One region of the Mesorhizobium sp. BE184 genome, then DNA from elsewhere that is predicted to be linked to it. Evidence: predicted binding sites of a transcription regulator. Region 1 holds the regulator's gene; each other region holds the start of a gene.

Region 1 (4,211 bases):
AGCGGGATCGATACCTTCCTGGTCGGCGAAAGCCTGATGCGGCAGCCCGACGTGACGCAAGCGACGCGCGCGCTGCTCAGCCTCGACATCGCCGCGGCGCAGGCCTGAGATGGCCGGCGATTCGCTGCCCGTCCCAGGCCTCACCCATATCGGCGCCACCGGCGAAGCCAACATGGTCGATGTCGGCGGCAAGGCCGAGACTGTTCGCTTCGCGGTGGCCGAAGGGTTCGTCTCCATGCAGCCGGAAACGCTGCGCATGATCCTCGACGGCAATGCCAGGAAGGGCGACGTGCTGGGCACCGCGCGCATCGCCGGTATCATGGCCGCCAAGAAGACGCATGAGCTGATCCCGCTCTGCCACCCGCTTCTGCTGACCAAGGTGTCGGTGGAGATCGAGCCCGACGAAAGCTTGCCGGGCTTGCGCGTGACGGCGCAAGCCCGCGTAACCGGCAAGACAGGCGTGGAAATGGAAGCGCTGACGGCAGCCTCCGTCGCCTGCCTGACCATCTACGACATGGCCAAGGCCGTAGACCGGGCCATGGTCATATCCGGCATTCGGCTGAAGCTGAAAAGCGGCGGAAAATCAGGCGATTACGAGGCGGCGTGATGGCGCTTGTTCCAGTCGCCGAAGCACTGCAGCGCCTGCTGGACGGCGTTGAGCCCTTGCCCGCCGAGAACGTCGCGCTGCACGAGGCTTTCGAGCGTGTCCTTGCACAGCCTCTGGTCGCCCGGCGTACCCAGCCGCCCTTCCACGCTTCCGCCATGGACGGCTACGCGGTCAAGGCGGCCGATGTGTCGACCGCGCCCGCCCAGCTCACCGTGATCGGCGCCGCGCCGGCTGGCCAGGGATTTGCCGGTACTGTGGAGCGCGGCCAGACAGTGCGTGTCTTCACCGGCGCACCGCTGCCGGCGGGTGCCGACACGGTCGTCATCCAGGAAAACGTCCGCGCCACCGGCAACGGCGTCATTGAGGTGCTGGAACCGGCCAGCCCTGGCCGCAATGTGCGAAAGGCCGGCCTCGATTTTGCCGACGGCGACGTCGTCCTTGAAAAAGGCCGGCTGCTCGATCCCGCGGCCCTTTCGCTGGCGGCTTCGGCAAACTATCCGCGAGTCCCCGTCATCGGCCAGCCGCTCGTCGCCATCATCGCCACCGGCGACGAATTGATGCTGCCGGGCGCTGAACTCGGGCCAGACCAGATCATCTCGTCCAATGCCTATGGCGTCGCCGCCGCGGCCCGCTCGGTTGGCGCGCAAGCCATTGATCTCGGCATCGCCAAGGACAGCAAGGACGCCATCGCAGCCCTGGTGCGCAAGGCGGTGGCGGCTGGCGCAAACGTCATCGTCACGCTCGGCGGCGCTTCCGTCGGCGATCACGATCTCGTCCACGACGTGCTCACCGGCGAGGGCATGACGCTGGATTTCTGGAAGATCGCCATGCGTCCCGGCAAACCGCTGATGTTCGGGCGCATGGGGCCCATCCGCTGCGTTGGCTTGCCTGGCAACCCGGTGGCGAGCCTCGTTTGTACGCAGCTGTTCCTCAAGCCGCTGCTGGCCCGCCTTGGCGGGCGGCAATTCGTGCAAGACATCCGCGAGGCACAGCTTGCCGCCCCGATGGCCGAAAACGACCAGCGCCAGGATTATGTGCGCGCCGTCGTCCACGATGGAGCAAGCAGCCTAACGGCGACGCCTTTCAGCGTGCAGGATTCGTCCATGCTGCGCATGATGGCCGACGCCAACGGCCTGATCGTGCGCGAGCCTTTCGCCCCCGCCGCCGCAGCCGGGGACCCGTGCAAGGTGCTGATGCTGCGCTGACGCCCGCGTGGCGGCGGGCTTGCTGAACAAAACGTCAACACATTCATTAAACTTTAAACGGTTGCGGAACACAACTGGAACAGATAGTGTTTGTTCTGGGTTTGTTTTTTCGATTCTGTTCGACACCCTTGGGGGCCGCAATGCTGACGCGCAAGCAACATGAACTGCTTCTTTTCATCCATGAAAGGCTGAAGGAAAGCGGCATTCCCCCTTCCTTCGACGAGATGAAGGAGGCGCTGGATCTGGCTTCGAAGTCGGGCATCCACAGGCTCATCACGGCGCTGGAAGAGCGCGGCTTCATCCGCCGGCTGCCGAACCGCGCCCGCGCCCTGGAAGTGCTTCGCCTGCCGGATTCGATCGCGCCAGGTCTCAACGCCGCGCGGAAATTCTCGCCCGGAATTATCCAGGGTGGCCTCGGCAGGCCGCAACCGAAGGAGCCGACCCGTCTGCAGGCCGCCGGCAACGACGACGATGCCGCCGCCGCCATTTCCATTCCCGTCATGGGCCGCATCGCCGCCGGCGTGCCGATCGACGCCATCCAGCACAAGACCCATTCGATTTCCGTGCCGCCGGACATGATTTCGGGCGGCGAGCACTACGCGCTCGAGGTCAAGGGCGATTCGATGATCGAGGCCGGCATTTTCGACGGCGACACGGTCATCATCCGCAACGCCAACACCGCCAGCCCCGGTGAGATCATCGTCGCCCTGGTGGACGACGAGGAGGCGACCCTCAAGCGCTTCCGCCGCAAGGGCGCATCCATCGCGCTGGAAGCGGCGAACCCCGCCTATGAAACCCGCATCTTCGGCCCCGACCGGGTCAAGGTGCAGGGTCGGCTGGTCGGGCTGATCAGGCGCTACTGATCCGGATCAGCGGCTTGGCTTGGCTTGGCTTGACGTATCGAATCCGACACGCGGCTTGGAGTTTGCCGCGCATGGTTGCGTCATTCATCTTCCGAATTTTGCTCGTCTTCCGCATTTCGTCTTTGACGGCTCGCGTCCTGGCGTGACCGGCGCTCGAACGGCGGCAGTCCCCTCGCCTCGCGCGAGAACTGCCGCTGCACGTGCCAGGGCCGGTAGTCGCCAACGATGGCGAACTGGATTTCCGCTGGCGCGGCGGCTGACTGCGGAGCGAAATACACGGCGGCGCTGCCCGATTGCGCAAGCTCCTGTCTGGTGATGACCGCAACCAGCGGGTCATGGCAGGGATCGGAAGCGGTTGCGTCGTCGATGACGATCAAGGCCGCGAATCCGCAGGCATTGCCGGCCGACCGTTCGTCCTTCACCCGCGCCACGATTGCCCCCGAGACGTGCCGCGCCACGCAACTGTCCGGTGTGCAGAGAAATGGCGTGCCGGGCGGGAGGTCGAGCGCGCCGGTTGTGACCAGCCTTGTTTCTTCGCCTTTGAGGGTTTCGGGCCCGATCACAGTTTCCGCATCAAGCGCGCGACGCCAGTTGTCGATGGTGAACTGGTTCGGCTTCGGCCGATTGACGGCGAGTTCGCCGCCGCCGATCGGCATGGCGATCAGATGCGCATCCTCCGCGACCAGGACGTCCGGCGTTCGCACGCTCGGCATGGCGAGTATGCCGCCAAGCGCGAACGGAATGGCCGCCAGGCGCAGCCGGGTCGTCGCCACGGTCGCGATCACCAGCGCGACGGTGACGAGCAGGACGGACTGGATGGACACCAGCCCGACCGCATCGACTGGCGACCGCACGGAAATCCAATCGGAGATGGCGATCATCGCCGTCAGCCCCTTTCCCACCACGTAGAGAAATGGCCCGTCGGCGCCGAACGGCATGGCGATGGCGGAGAGCACCGCGAAGGGCATCACCGCCAGCGAGACGATGGGCATCACGGCGAGGTTGGCGAACAGGCTGAGCGGCGACACGCGCTGGAAGTGCCACATGGCGAACAAGGCGGTGGCGCTGCCGGCGATGATCGTGGTCGCGGCGATGCCGACCCCGGCGCTGAAGAACCGGCCCGTGAGATCGGCGAGGAGTGAGCGCTCCGCCGGCGGGCCGCTTGCGCTTTTGGTCGCGCGGTAGTCCGACCACCACGCATAGGCGCCAACCAGCGCCGCGGTCGCTGCGAACGACATCTGGAAGCTCGGGCCGACCACCTCGTGCGGCGACACCAGGATGACGATGACCGCCGAGATGGCGAGGTTGCGCATGGTCAGCGCCGCGCGGTCGAACAGCACCGCCGTCAGCATCACCGCCAGCATGATGAAGCTGCGCTCGGCGGCGACAACGACGCCCGAAATGGAAAGGTACGCCGCGATCGAAAACAGCGCCGCCGCGGCGGCATATTTCTTCACCGGGCGTCGCGAAGAAAAGCCGGGAAACAGCGCGAAGGCGGCGCGCAGCATCACCATCACCGTGCCGGCGACCAGCGCC
Region 2 (4,211 bases), 750 kb from region 1:
CCGAGATGTCGAAGCTTTTTTCCGCGCCCTTGTGTACGCCGCCGATGCCGCCGGTGGCGAAAACCTTGATGCCGGCGAGTTGCGCCGCGATCATCGTGGCGGCGACCGTCGTGCCGCCCGTGCGCCCTTGCGCCACCGCGAAGCCGAGATCGGCGCGCGACAGCTTCATGGCGTCGTCGCGCAGGGCGAGCGATTCGCGCTCGCCGTCGGAGAGGCCGATCTTGATGCGGCCATCGATCACGGCGATCGTCGCCGGCACCGCGCCTTCCTCGGCGACGACCTTTTCGACATTGGCCGCCATGGCGGTGTTGTCGGGGTAGGGCATGCCGTGGGTGATGATGGTGCTTTCCAAAGCCACCACCGGCCGATGAGCCGCCAGGGCCTCCGCCACAGGCTCGTGCAGGTCGATGAACGGGCGGGCGGTTTCGAATGTCACGGGCATCTCCGGTCCGCGCATGGACGATCGCGGCTGTCGAGGGCTGTCATGCCACTTCCTCCGGTTCCGGCACAAGGGCCAGCGCAGCCGCGAAGGATTCGGTGGTGAAGCCGGGAAAGACATGCGGGCTTTCCACCGCCAGCTTCGCGGCCGCCACGCCATGGCGCACCGCCTGCCGCAATTCGACGCCGCCAAGCAACGCCGTCACCGTCGCGCCCGCCAGCGCGTCGCCGGCCCCGGTGACGTCGGAGACACGATCCGGAGCGGGCGGTGCGATGGTGAAAGCGCCTTCGGCGTCGAAACCGATGGCCGGGTTGGGTCCCGAGGTCATGACAGCGCCCTGGAGTCCCAGCGTTCGCAAGCCAGCGACAAGCTCCCGGGGCGGCGCATCATTTCCCAACCCGGTCAGCGCCTTCGCTTCATTATGATTGAGGAAGGCGAGGGTGAGCGCGCCGAATATGCCGCGCAGGCGCTGCGCCTTGGCCGGCGAAATGCCGATGGCGAAAAACGGCTTTCCGCCGACAAGGGCCGCCAGCTTTTCCAGGCCTGTAGCGGGCAGGTTGGCGTCGCAGATTACCGCGTCGGCCATCGCCACGATCTCGCGCGCCTTCGAACGCCGCAACTGCTTGGTGAAGGCCAGATCGTAGAGCGTCATGTCGGCGAAACCGACGATCAGGTCGCCATGACGGTCGAGCAGCGCCAGATAGCTTGGGCTGGCGCGGTCGAGGAAAACGGCCGAATGATCCTCCATTCCTGCTTCGCTGATGGCCCGCGATACCGCTTCCGCAGCCGCGTCGCCGCCGCGCAGCGAAAGGAGTGAAACCGATGCGCCGCGCAACTGGGCGATCCTTAGTGCGTTGAAAGCGCCGCCGCCCACTTCCTCGCGCATCATGCCGGGGTTCGATGCCGCCGGGACATAGTCGCCGGTGACGTGGCCGCGCCGGTCGATATGCGCGCCGCCGACGCCGAGGATGACAGGGCTGCTCATCGCCTCATCAACTCCGCGATTCTGTTGTCGCGAACAGGCCCAGGAGGCTTATGCTTACCCTCGATCCGAATCGGACCGTTCGTTCCCGTCCTCCATCCCTGCCGAAGCACGCGGACAGGCTCCAGGCCAAAATCGGCGGACAAAAAAAGAACAAACTGGAATATTCCTTGTTTTTCATGGAGTTGAGTACTCTTGCCAAAATGGAACAAAAGCGGTACATATTCACAGGGATCACCGGATTATCCGGCCTTCATTGACGACCAAGGGGTGATGTATCATGGCTCAGAATAGCTTGCGGCTTGTAGAGGATAAATCCGTGGACAAAACAAAGGCTCTCGACGCCGCGCTTTCGCAGATTGAGCGCGCTTTCGGCAAGGGCTCCATCATGCGGCTGGGCGCCAATGAGCAGGTCGTCGAGATCGAAACGGTGCCGACCGGTTCGCTCGGTCTGGATATCGCGCTTGGCGTCGGCGGCCTGCCGCGCGGCCGCATCGTCGAGATCTACGGGCCGGAAAGCTCGGGCAAGACGACGCTGGCGCTGCACACGGTTGCCGAGGCGCAGAAGAAGGGCGGCATCTGCGCCTTCGTCGATGCCGAGCACGCGCTCGATCCCGTCTATGCCCGCAAGCTCGGCGTCGATCTGGAGAATCTCCTGATCTCGCAGCCGGACACCGGCGAGCAGGCGCTGGAGATCTGCGACACGCTGGTTCGGTCCGGCGCCATCGACGTGCTGGTGGTGGATTCGGTCGCGGCGCTGACGCCGCGCGCCGAAATCGAAGGCGAGATGGGCGATTCTCTGCCCGGCCTGCAGGCCCGCCTGATGAGCCAGGCGCTGCGCAAGCTGACCGCCTCGATCTCGCGCTCCAACACCATGGTCATCTTCATCAACCAGATCCGCATGAAGATCGGCGTCATGTTCGGTTCGCCCGAAACCACCACCGGTGGCAACGCGCTGAAGTTCTATGCGTCGGTTCGGTTGGACATCCGCCGCATCGGCTCGGTCAAGGACCGCGACGAGGTCGTCGGCAACCAGACGCGCGTCAAGGTGGTCAAGAACAAGTTGGCGCCGCCCTTCAAGGTCGTCGAGTTCGACATCATGTATGGCGAGGGCGTGTCGAAGACTGGCGAACTGGTCGATCTCGGCGTCAAGGCCGGCGTCATCGAGAAGTCCGGCGCCTGGTTCTCCTACAATTCGCAGCGATTGGGCCAGGGGCGCGAGAACGCCAAGCTGTTCCTGCGCGACAATCCTGACACCGCGCGCGAAGTCGAGCAGTTGCTGCGACAGAATGCCGGTCTGATCGCCGAAAAATTTCTTGAGAACGGCGGCAGTGAGAACGGCGACGACGCCGAAGACGAAGCCGGCGCGATGTGATCGTCATTCCCGGCCGTTTGCCGGGCGAGTACGCGTTCATGCGTTTTTCAAGCCGCCGGCCTCGCGCCGGCGGTTTTGTTTTGACCGCTTTGAGGGCATGCGGCCACCATGATCGGCGATGCCGTTTCCGTGTTTCTGGACAGGCCACCGGACGCCCGCTAAAAGGCCATGTTCATTTCCGCCGGCTGCTGGCGGTTTCCGCGAAAAGGCATGATTATGAGTGGCGTCAACGAGATACGGTCGGCATTTCTCGGCTATTTCCGCAAGGAGGGGCACGAGGTCGTAGCCTCTAGCCCGCTCGTGCCGCGCAACGATCCGACATTGATGTTCACCAATGCCGGCATGGTTCAGTTCAAGAATGTCTTCACCGGTTTGGAGACACGGCCCTATTCGCGCGCCACGACATCACAGAAATGCGTGCGCGCCGGCGGCAAGCACAACGATCTCGACAATGTCGGCTACACCGCCCGCCATCACACCTTCTTCGAGATGCTCGGCAACTTCTCCTTCGGCGACTATTTCAAGGAGCGCGCCATCGAGCTCGCCTGGAACCTGATCACCAAGGAGTTCGGGCTGTCGAAGGACCGCCTTCTGGTCACGGTCTACCACACGGACGACGCCGCCGCCGGCTTCTGGAAGAAGATCGCCGGCCTGTCCGAGGACCGCATCATCCGCATCGCCACCAGCGACAATTTCTGGGCGATGGGCGATACCGGTCCATGTGGCCCGTGTTCCGAAATCTTCTACGACCATGGCGAGAGCATTCCCGGTGGTCCTCCCGGCAGCCCGGATGAGGATGGCGACCGTTTCATCGAGATATGGAACCTCGTCTTCATGCAGTTCGAGCAGTTGACAAAGGAGGAGCGCGTCGACCTGCCGCGTCCGTCCATCGACACCGGCATGGGGCTGGAGCGTGTCGCCGCGGTCATGCAGGGCGTGCATGACAATTACGACATCGACCTGTTCCGCGCTCTTATCCGCGCTTCGGAAGAGGCGACAGGCGTCAAGGCGGAAGGCAAGAACAGGGCGAGCCACCGGGTCATCGCCGACCATCTGCGCGCCTCGTCCTTCCTGATCGCGGATGGCGTTCTGCCGTCCAACGAAGGCCGCGGCTATGTCCTGCGCCGCATCATGCGCCGCGCCATGCGCCATGCCCAGCTTCTGGGCGCCGCCGATCCCCTGATGTGGCGGCTGGTGCCGGCGCTGGTGCGCGAGATGGGCCAGGCCTATCCGGAACTGGTGCGCGGGCAGGCATTGATTGCCGAGACGCTTAAGCTGGAGGAGACGCGCTTCCGCAAGACGCTGGCGCGCGGCCTTGGCCTGCTCAACGACGCGACGGAAAACCTCGCCAGCGGCGATCGCCTCGACGGCGAGACCGCCTTCAAGCTTTACGACACTTACGGATTTCCGCTCGA
Region 3 (4,211 bases), on a different contig from region 1:
CCGCGCAGCGCCTTGCGCAACAGAGCCAGCAGCGCATGGGCGTCGAACCAGCCTTCGCCGCTCAACCCGAGCGCGCCGGCAACCACGCCTTCCGGCGAAAGCCAGGGGAAACGCCGCCGCAGCGCCTCGATATCCTCCAGCACGATGTCGGCGCCCTCGGCGATCTGTGTCTCATGGTTCGCCTTGAGGATCGGCAGGCCTTCCTCGCCGGCGAGGATCAGATAGCCGCCTTCGCGGAAGCCGATATCGGCCTCAGTGCCGAACTCCTCGCGCAATCGCCGGAACAGGCCGAGCGTGAAGCGCGACAGGCGGATGTTTTCGGCGATGGAGAATTGCTGGCGGATCGACGCCATCGACAGGGTCGTCGCCGCGTGGGCAAACTGCGGATCGCGCTCGATCAGCGCCACCGTCCCCGAAAAGCCTTCCTTGCGCAGATGATAGGCGAGCGACGAGCCTACGATGGCCCCGCCGACGATCACGATGTCATAGTGCGCCATGATGCATGTCCCGGATTGCTTCGATGCAAACAGCTTGAGCCGCTAGACCCTTGCAAGGGCCAGCCTTGAAAGGCAAGAAGACCAGATGACCCAGACATACCGCCCGCGCCGTTCCGTGCTTTACGTACCCGCCACCAACGACAAGGCGCTGGCCAAGATCGCCACGCTTGCCTGCGACGCCGTCGTCATCGACCTCGAGGATGCGGTCGCGCCGCAGGACAAGGCCGCCGCCCGCGAAAAGCTCGGCGCCATTTTCGCCAACCGGCCCGGCAAGCGCTGCGAGATGATCATCCGCGTCAACGCGCTCGCCAGCGAATGGGGCAGCGACGATCTCGCCGCCGCCGCCGCCTGCGAACCGGACGGAATCCTCCTGCCCAAGGTGGATACGGCGCGCGATATAATCGAGGCCGGCGATGTGCTGGACGATGCCTTTGCGCCGGAAAGCGTCCGGTTGTGGGCGATGATCGAGACGCCGAAGGCGCTGCTCAACATTGGCGCCATCGCCGAACTCGGCCGCGACCCGGCTTCGCGGCTTGCCTGTTTTGTCGCCGGCACCAACGATCTGGCCAAGGAAACCGGTGTCCTCGCTTTGCCGGACCGGCGCTATATGGTGCCGTGGCTGATGCAGATATTGTTGGCTGCGCGTGCCGGCGGCCTCGATGTCGTCGATGGCGTCTTCAACGATTTCCGCGATGCCGACGGCCTGGCGCGCGAATGTGCCGAGGCGGTCGCCATGGGATTCGACGGCAAGAGCGTCATCCACCCGGCACAGATCGAGGCGGTCAACAAGTCGTTTTCGCCCTCGGAGGTGGCCTTGACGGAAGCCCGCGCCATCCGGGATGCTTTCGCCAGGCCGGAGAACGCCGGCAAGGGCGTCATCGGCCTGGATGGCAGAATGGTTGAGCGCCTGCATCTCGCCCAGGCCGAAAGACTTCTCGCCAAGGCCGGGTCGATTGGCGCATGATAACGAAGATTACAGCATAGGATCGACCCGATGCGACTCTACCGTTTCCTCACCGAAGTCGACGATTCCAAATTCTGTCACAAGGTGACCGCGGCCTTGAACAAGGGCTGGCACCTCTACGGTTCGCCCAGCTACGCCTACGACAAGAAGGGCAAGGTCATGCGATGCGGCCAGGCCGTGGTGAAGGATGTCGATGGCCAGGAATACAAGGCAGGCGAAACCAAGCTGGGCGACTGGTAGGACTTTTCCTTGCCCCTTCAGGAAGAGGTGCCGAGCGAAACGAGGCGGATAGGGCGTTTAGTTCTGAATCGCTCTAAAGCGGACAGTCCTACTCCGCCGCTTCCTCGAGCTTTTCCATGTCGTCGTCGGACAGGCCGAAATGGTGGCCGATCTCGTGGATCAGAACATGGGTGACGATGTCGCCCAGCGTCTCCTCGTTCTCGGCCCAGTAGTCGAGGATGGCGCGGCGGTAGAGCGTTATCCGGTTCGGCCCCTCGCCGGTCGCCGGGTTCCAGCGCTCGGCAATGCCGCGCCCCTCGAACAGGCCGAGCAGATCGAACGGCGTTTCCAGCGACAAATCGTCCATAATCTCGTCGGTGGGGAATTCCGCCATCTGGATGACGATCTCGCCGGTCAGTGTACGGAAATCCTCGGGCAGATGCGCATAGGCCTCCAGCGCCAGGAACTCCAGTTCCTCCAGCGAGGGCGACAGTTCGCCATGCCAGGTGCGTGTCTTGTAGATGCGGGCCATTCTTCGTCCTTCGTCTCGCGGCATATAGGCTTTTGTACGGGACTCGGCAAACGACGCTCATGCCCGGCGGGGGCGTTTCGAAAACAACAGGAATAAATTCTTTTCTTCGTGGCGCTTGACTCTTGGTCGGGCCTCGGGAATCTATAGGAACATAACAGGAACAAATAAGCAGGAAGCACCGCCATGGCGACGCACGCCGTGGCGCAGGAGACACTTTGTGCCCTGCGCCGGGAAATCGCGAGGATAGAAGGCACGCTGCCCGAACGGTTCGCCGAACCCGGTCAGGAGGGCGCAGTCGTGCTGCGCCACAACGGCCGCCCTGGCGGCGAGTCGGGCCTGCTCATTACCGGAGTCCCAGCCCTGGACGAAGCGCTGGGCGGCGGGATTTCCAAGGCAGCGTTGACCGAAATCCACGGCCAGCATGCCCGCGAAGCCGGCGCCGGGGCGGGTTTCGTGCTGGCGCTGGTCAGCCTCCTGCTGAAACAGGCGCCGCCAAAGCCGGTTCTGTGGATCGGCACATCGGGGGTTTTCGCCGAAGCGGGCCTGCCCTATGCGCATGGGCTTTCCCGCCTGTTCGGCATCATGCCGCAGGGCCTGCTGTTCGCCGAAGCGCCGAGACCGGTCGATGCGCTGTGGATCGCCGAGGAGGCGGCTGGGCTGAAGACACTGGCGACCGTCGTCATCGAGATCTCAGGCAACCCGCAACGGCTGGACCTGACGGCGACGCGCCGGCTGCACCGCCGCGCCACCGAGGCGGGCCGGCCCGTCTTCCTGCTCAGGCAATCGGCAGAGGCCGAGGCGACCGCCGCGCCCCTTCGCTTCGCCGTCGCCCCGGCGCCGGCCGGGCAGCGGCATATCCTTGGCCGGCCGCTCGCTGGTTCCATCGGGCCTCCGGCCTTCGCCATCACTCTCGACAAGAACCGTCTGGCGCCTTTGGCGCACTTCGTCCTGGAATGGAACGCCGATGAACGCACCTTTGAATCTCGCGACGCAGTCCGGCACGACAGGCCACAGGATCCTGTCGCTCTGGTTCCCTTACCTCAGCACCGACCGGATTTGGCGGCAACGGCTGGGCCGCGCATGGCTTACGGCCTGTTCCGCTTTCCCCCCGCTGCTCGTCAGCCATCGTGACGGCAACGCGCAGCGCATCGCCGCGCTCGACCATCGCGCGGAGATGCTGAAACTGAAGCGCGGCATGGGCGTTGCCGATGCGCGCGCCATGCATCCTTCGATCGAAATCGTCGAGGCAGACCCCGAAGCCGACCGCCGCCTGCTCGAAGGCCTCGCCGACTGGTGCGACCGCTACACGCCCCTGGTGGCGCTTGACGGGACCGACGGGCTTTTCCTCGACATCACCGGTTGCAGCCACCTGTTCGGCGGCGAGGAACCCCTTGTCGCCGACATGCTGCGCCGCTTTTCCGAACAGGGTCTCGAGGCCAGCGCCGCCGTCGCCGCAACGGCCGGAACCGCTTGGGCGATCACCCGTTTTCGCGGCAATATCGTCGTGCCCGATGGCGTCGAATGCGACTGGCTTTCGCCCTTGCCGCCCGCTGCGCTGCGGCTCGACGGCAAGACATGCACCGCTCTCGACAGCGTTGGCCTGCGCACGATCGAGGCGGTCATGGCGGCGCCCCGCGCGCCGCTTGTCCGCCGCTTTGGCAAGGCGCTTGTCCTGCGTCTTGATCAGGCGCTCGGCCGGATCGACGAAGCGCTGTCGCCGCGCATGCCGCTGCCGGAACTGTCGGCCGAGCGCCCGTTGGCCGAACCCGTCATGATGGTGGAAGACATCGAGCGCATCATCCTTCTCCTCGCCATTGCGCTCCAGGAAGCGCTGGAAAGGCGCGGCGTAGGCGCGCTCGGCCTGCGGCTCTTCCTGTTCCGCGTCGACGGCGCCGTCAGCCGGCTCTCCGTCCATCTGTCGCAGCCGGCGCGCGCCGCGGACCGGATGGCAAAACTTTTTCACGAACGGTTGGCGGCACTTGGCGATAGCCTCGACGCC
Region 4 (4,211 bases), 150 kb from region 1:
TGCCGGTGATCGAATTGGGGTTGGCCATGATCTCGTTCGGCGTGCCCCTGGCGATCACCTCGCCGCCATGGATGCCGGCGGCGGGGCCTATGTCGACCACATAGTCGGCATGCAGGATGGCGTCCTCGTCATGCTCGACGACGATGACGGTGTTGCCGATGTCGCGCAGGTGCTTCAGCGTATCGAGCAGGCGGGCATTGTCGCGCTGGTGCAGGCCGATGGATGGCTCGTCCAGCACGTAGAGCACGCCGGTGAGGCCGGAACCGATCTGGCTGGCGAGGCGGATGCGCTGGCTCTCGCCGCCCGACAGCGTGCCGGAATTGCGCGCCAGCGTCAGGTAATCAAGCCCGACATCGTTGAGGAACCGCAGCCGCTCGCGGATTTCCTTGAGCACCCGCACGGCGATTTCGTTCTGCTTGTCGTTCATCTGCGACGGCAGCTCGGTGAACCATTTGTCGGCCTTGCGGATCGACTGTTCGGTCACCTCGCCGATGTGCTTGCCGGCGATCTTCACCGCCAGCGCTTCCGGCTTCAGCCGGTAGCCGTTGCAGGCCGGGCAGGGGGTGGCCGACATGAAGCGCTCGATCTCCTCGCGCATCCATGCGGATTCGGTTTCCTTCCAGCGCCGCTCCAGGTTGGGGATGACGCCCTCGAACGTCTTGGTCGTCTTGTAGGAGCGCAGGCCGTCATCATACTGGAACGCCACCTCGCGCGCGCCGGTGCCGCGCAGGATTGCCTCTTTCGCCTCGGCGCCGAGGTCCCTGAACTTGTCGCCGGGCTTGAAGCCATAGGCCTTGCCCAGCGCCTCCAGCGTCTGCGCGTAATAGGGCGAGGACGACTTCGCCCATGGCGCGATGGCGCCGTCGCGCAGCGACAGGTTCTCGTCGGGGACGATCAGCATCGGGTCGATGGCGCGCTGGCTGCCCAGCCCGTCGCAGGTCGGGCAGGCGCCGGCGGGGTTGTTGAAGGAGAACAGCCGCGGCTCGATTTCCGCAATCGTAAACCCGGACACCGGACAGGCGAACTTTTCCGAGAACAGCAGGCGCTCATGCGTCTCGTTGGCGGATTTGTTGACCGCGTCCTCGCCGGTCTGGCTGGCGTCGAGCGGCCTGTCGGCGAACTCGGCCACCGCCAGGCCCTCGGCCAGCTTCAGCGCCGTCTCGATCGAATCCGCCAGCCGCGTGGCAAGGTCGCCGCGCACCACGATACGGTCCACCACAACGTCGATGTCGTGCTTGTATTTCTTGTCCAGCGCCGGAACGTCGGCGATCTCGTAGAAGGCGCCGTCGACCTTGACGCGCTGGAAGCCTTTCTTCTGCAGTTCCAGCAATTCCTTGCGGTACTCGCCTTTGCGGCCGCGCACGATGGGCGCCATGATGAACAGGCGCGTGCCTTCGTCCAGCGCCAGCACGCGGTCGACCATCTGGCTGACCGTCTGGCTTTCGATGGGCAGGCCGGTGGCGGGCGAATAGGGAACGCCGACGCGCGCGAACAGCAGGCGCATGTAGTCGTAGATCTCGGTGACCGTGCCGACGGTCGAGCGCGGATTCTTCGAGGTGGTCTTCTGCTCGATGGAAATGGCCGGCGACAGCCCGTCGATCTGGTCGACGTCCGGCTTCTGCATCATCTCGAGGAACTGGCGCGCATAGGCCGAGAGGCTCTCGACATAGCGGCGCTGGCCTTCGGCGTAGATCGTGTCGAAGGCAAGCGACGACTTGCCCGAACCGGAAAGCCCGGTCATCACCACCAGCGAATCCCGCGGCAGGTCGAGGTCGACATTCTTGAGATTGTGTTCGCGCGCGCCGCGAATGGAAATGTATTTGTGGTCGGCCATGCCGGTCCGCCGCCTCGATATCTGATTGCCGGATTGGCGGATGCCGCCGTTCCCCTGATGTAGGTAGTTTTGCCGCTACGTCGAGATGCCGCAACCGCCCCAGCGCGTTTAACCGCCTTTGGCGGGATGCGGCAAGCAAAAAGAACAAAGGTCGAACGACTTGCTGACAGCGTGTTGGCAGGAAGTCCGTCCCGGACGCCTGACGCGACCGATCACTTTTTCTCCCATCCGTCGCTCGACACTTGACCCGGCTTCGGCGCGGGTCCAGATTTATTTCCGTCGATGAGGCCGATCGCCAGCAGGGCGATCTTCGAGCCGCAACAGGCCGTCTGCGAGACGCCGCAGGCTACGAATAGGCGCCTCCAACGACACAAGAGCAACGAGCAAGGGAGCGAGGTATGACCCCACCGGACAGTCCCAGCCGGCTCCACGTTTCGCTGGAGCCGCGGCGAACCTGAAATTGCCACGCCGACCGGCTAGGCCATGTCGGTTCGTCGAAATCCCCCACATTGAGAAACGATAGTCGGATCAGCGGCTGAACCCGCGGCGCATCCGAAAAATAACGCCGGTAAAACACTCCCGGCAAAAATGAGTTGATCTCATAAGGCCCCGACCGCTTTGCAAATGCAGCGGCGGGGCCGTTTTCGTTGCAGCAATGGGCTTTTACGCAGGCCCCGCACATCATTGGCAGGAGGTTGACGGCTCGATCGCGAGCGGCGGTCTTATTTCTTCTTCAGCTCGAACTCGTTGCCGAAGCCAGCCTCTGCGCGGACGAAACCGGATATGCGCACATCGAAATTGCCAACCTTGTACCGGCCATCTTCGGCAGGCTGTAAGTCCGGCTCCGGTTCAGCCGGCTTGACGATGCGATAATCGCCCTCGACCCCGGGCAAAGTACCGGACACCGGCTTCTCGCCCGCATGGGCGTAACCGGCGACAAAAGCCGCCAGCACAAACGCGCAGGCGCGCGCGGTAAGGATTGTTGCGCTCATCGGTAAAGCATAACGGTTCGAGCGGTTCAGGGCCAGTGGCTTCCGCAACAGGAGCTGGTCTGGCTGGCGAACGAAGATAGAAACGCCGCCTACGCCGCGGCCTTGCGTGTGTCATAGACATGGTCAACGACGCCCCATGCCCGGGCCTCCTCGGCGGTCATGAAATAATCACGGTCGAGCGTGCGCTCCACCTCCTCCAGCGTGCGGCCGCAATGCTCCGAATAGAGCCGGATCATGCGGCGCTTGATCTTGAGGATATTTTCGGCGTGGCGCTCGATGTCCGAGGCCTGGCCCTGGAAACCGCCCAGCGGCTGGTGCACGACGATCTGCGCGTTGGGCAGGGCGATGCGCCGCCCCGGCGTGCCCGCCATCAGCAGGAACGATCCCATCGACGCGGCAAAGCCCATGCAGACGGTCGAGATCGGGCAGCGCACATAGCGCATGGTGTCGTAGATGGCGAAGCCGCTGGTGACCACACCGCCGGGCGAGTTGATGTAGAGGGAGATTTCCTTGTCGGGATTGTCCGCCTCCAGCGACAGTATTTGCGCGCACACCAGCGCCGCCATGCCGTCTTCGATCTGGCCGTTGATGAAGATGATGCGCTCGCGCAGCAGCCGCGAGAAAATGTCGAAGGCGCGTTCGCCACGGCTCGATTGCTCGATCACCATCGGCACCAGGTTGGCAAGGCCGCTCATTGTCGGTTCTCCGTTCGTTGGCGGCGCTCAGGCCGCGCGCAAAAGCATGATCGTGTTGGCTGGAGCCGGCCGTGGCCGTGGCTTGCCCGAGAGGGTGAGACGGCAAGTCGGAACGCCGGCCAGCGCGACCGCGGGAATGGCGGCGAAGTCGCCATGCACGATGCGCAGGCGGGTGCCGCCGGAGGCGGAACGGGCAAGCTCGAAACTGACGGTGCTGTCGATGCCGGAGGCGTCGCCGTTTTCACGGTCGTCCCGTTCACGCCAGGAATAGCGCAGCAATCGGCAGGGATCGGCCTCAAGAACCTCGCATTCTATCGGCGCCGCGCCGGGACGCAGTTGGAAGCGGCTGCCGGCCTCGATGGCGGGATCCATGTCATTGGGCAGCAGCCACGCAGCCAAAAGCTCGGGCACGGTGAGCGCCCGCCAGACCTTTTCCGGCGGCTCGGCCAGGTCGCATTCGACAACGATCGGCGCGGCGGGCTTCTCGGTCATTGATCCATCTCCTTCAGCATCGTCTTCAGTTTTTCCACATGCGCCGGCCAGAAGGCGCGGTAGCGCTCGATCCAGCCGAGCAGCGGCCCAAGCCCGTCCGGATCAGCCCGGTAGTAGGCGTTGCGGCCGGCGCGGCGTTCCTGAACCAGCCCGGCGCCGCGCAGCACGGCCAGATGCTGCGATACGGCCGGCTGCGTC

Evidence for each region. Region 1 encodes LexA, which represses DNA repair genes until DNA is damaged. Its sites were predicted from a motif close to TGTTCNNNNTGTGTTCNG; they were not measured.
Region 2: the regulator LexA is predicted to act here: its motif matches at 1,560-1,577, upstream of recA (recombinase RecA).
Region 3: the regulator LexA is predicted to act here: its motif matches at 2,358-2,375, upstream of J2X35_RS12595 (metallopeptidase family protein).
Region 4: the regulator LexA is predicted to act here: its motif matches at 1,975-1,992, upstream of uvrA (excinuclease ABC subunit UvrA).

Annotation. Positions count from the first base shown of each region.
Region 1 is NZ_JAVDVU010000001.1:1,350,051-1,354,261, forward strand. Features, by position in the region: gene trpC (indole-3-glycerol phosphate synthase TrpC) at 1-108, shown strand, start outside; gene moaC (cyclic pyranopterin monophosphate synthase MoaC) at 110-607, shown strand; gene glp (gephyrin-like molybdotransferase Glp) at 607-1,812, shown strand; gene lexA (transcriptional repressor LexA) at 1,953-2,675, shown strand; gene J2X35_RS06660 (ComEC/Rec2 family competence protein) at 2,756-4,211, opposite strand, start outside.
Region 2 is NZ_JAVDVU010000001.1:598,445-602,655, forward strand. Features, by position in the region: gene J2X35_RS02820 (pseudouridine-5'-phosphate glycosidase) at 1-436, opposite strand, end outside; gene J2X35_RS02825 (carbohydrate kinase family protein) at 483-1,424, opposite strand; gene recA (recombinase RecA) at 1,702-2,796, shown strand; gene alaS (alanine--tRNA ligase) at 3,013-4,211, shown strand, end outside.
Region 3 is NZ_JAVDVU010000002.1:937,938-942,148, reverse strand. Features, by position in the region: gene J2X35_RS12610 (FAD-binding oxidoreductase) at 1-497, opposite strand, end outside; gene J2X35_RS12605 (CoA ester lyase) at 583-1,461, shown strand; gene J2X35_RS12600 (DUF1737 domain-containing protein) at 1,492-1,701, shown strand; gene J2X35_RS12595 (metallopeptidase family protein) at 1,790-2,212, opposite strand; gene J2X35_RS12590 (hypothetical protein) at 2,396-3,343, shown strand; gene J2X35_RS12585 (DNA polymerase Y family protein) at 3,228-4,211, shown strand, end outside.
Region 4 is NZ_JAVDVU010000001.1:1,197,970-1,202,180, forward strand. Features, by position in the region: gene uvrA (excinuclease ABC subunit UvrA) at 1-1,834, opposite strand, end outside; gene J2X35_RS05920 (hypothetical protein) at 2,557-2,826, opposite strand; gene J2X35_RS05925 (ATP-dependent Clp protease proteolytic subunit) at 2,916-3,521, opposite strand; gene J2X35_RS05930 (SRPBCC domain-containing protein) at 3,549-4,013, opposite strand; gene J2X35_RS05935 (metalloregulator ArsR/SmtB family transcription factor) at 4,010-4,211, opposite strand, start outside.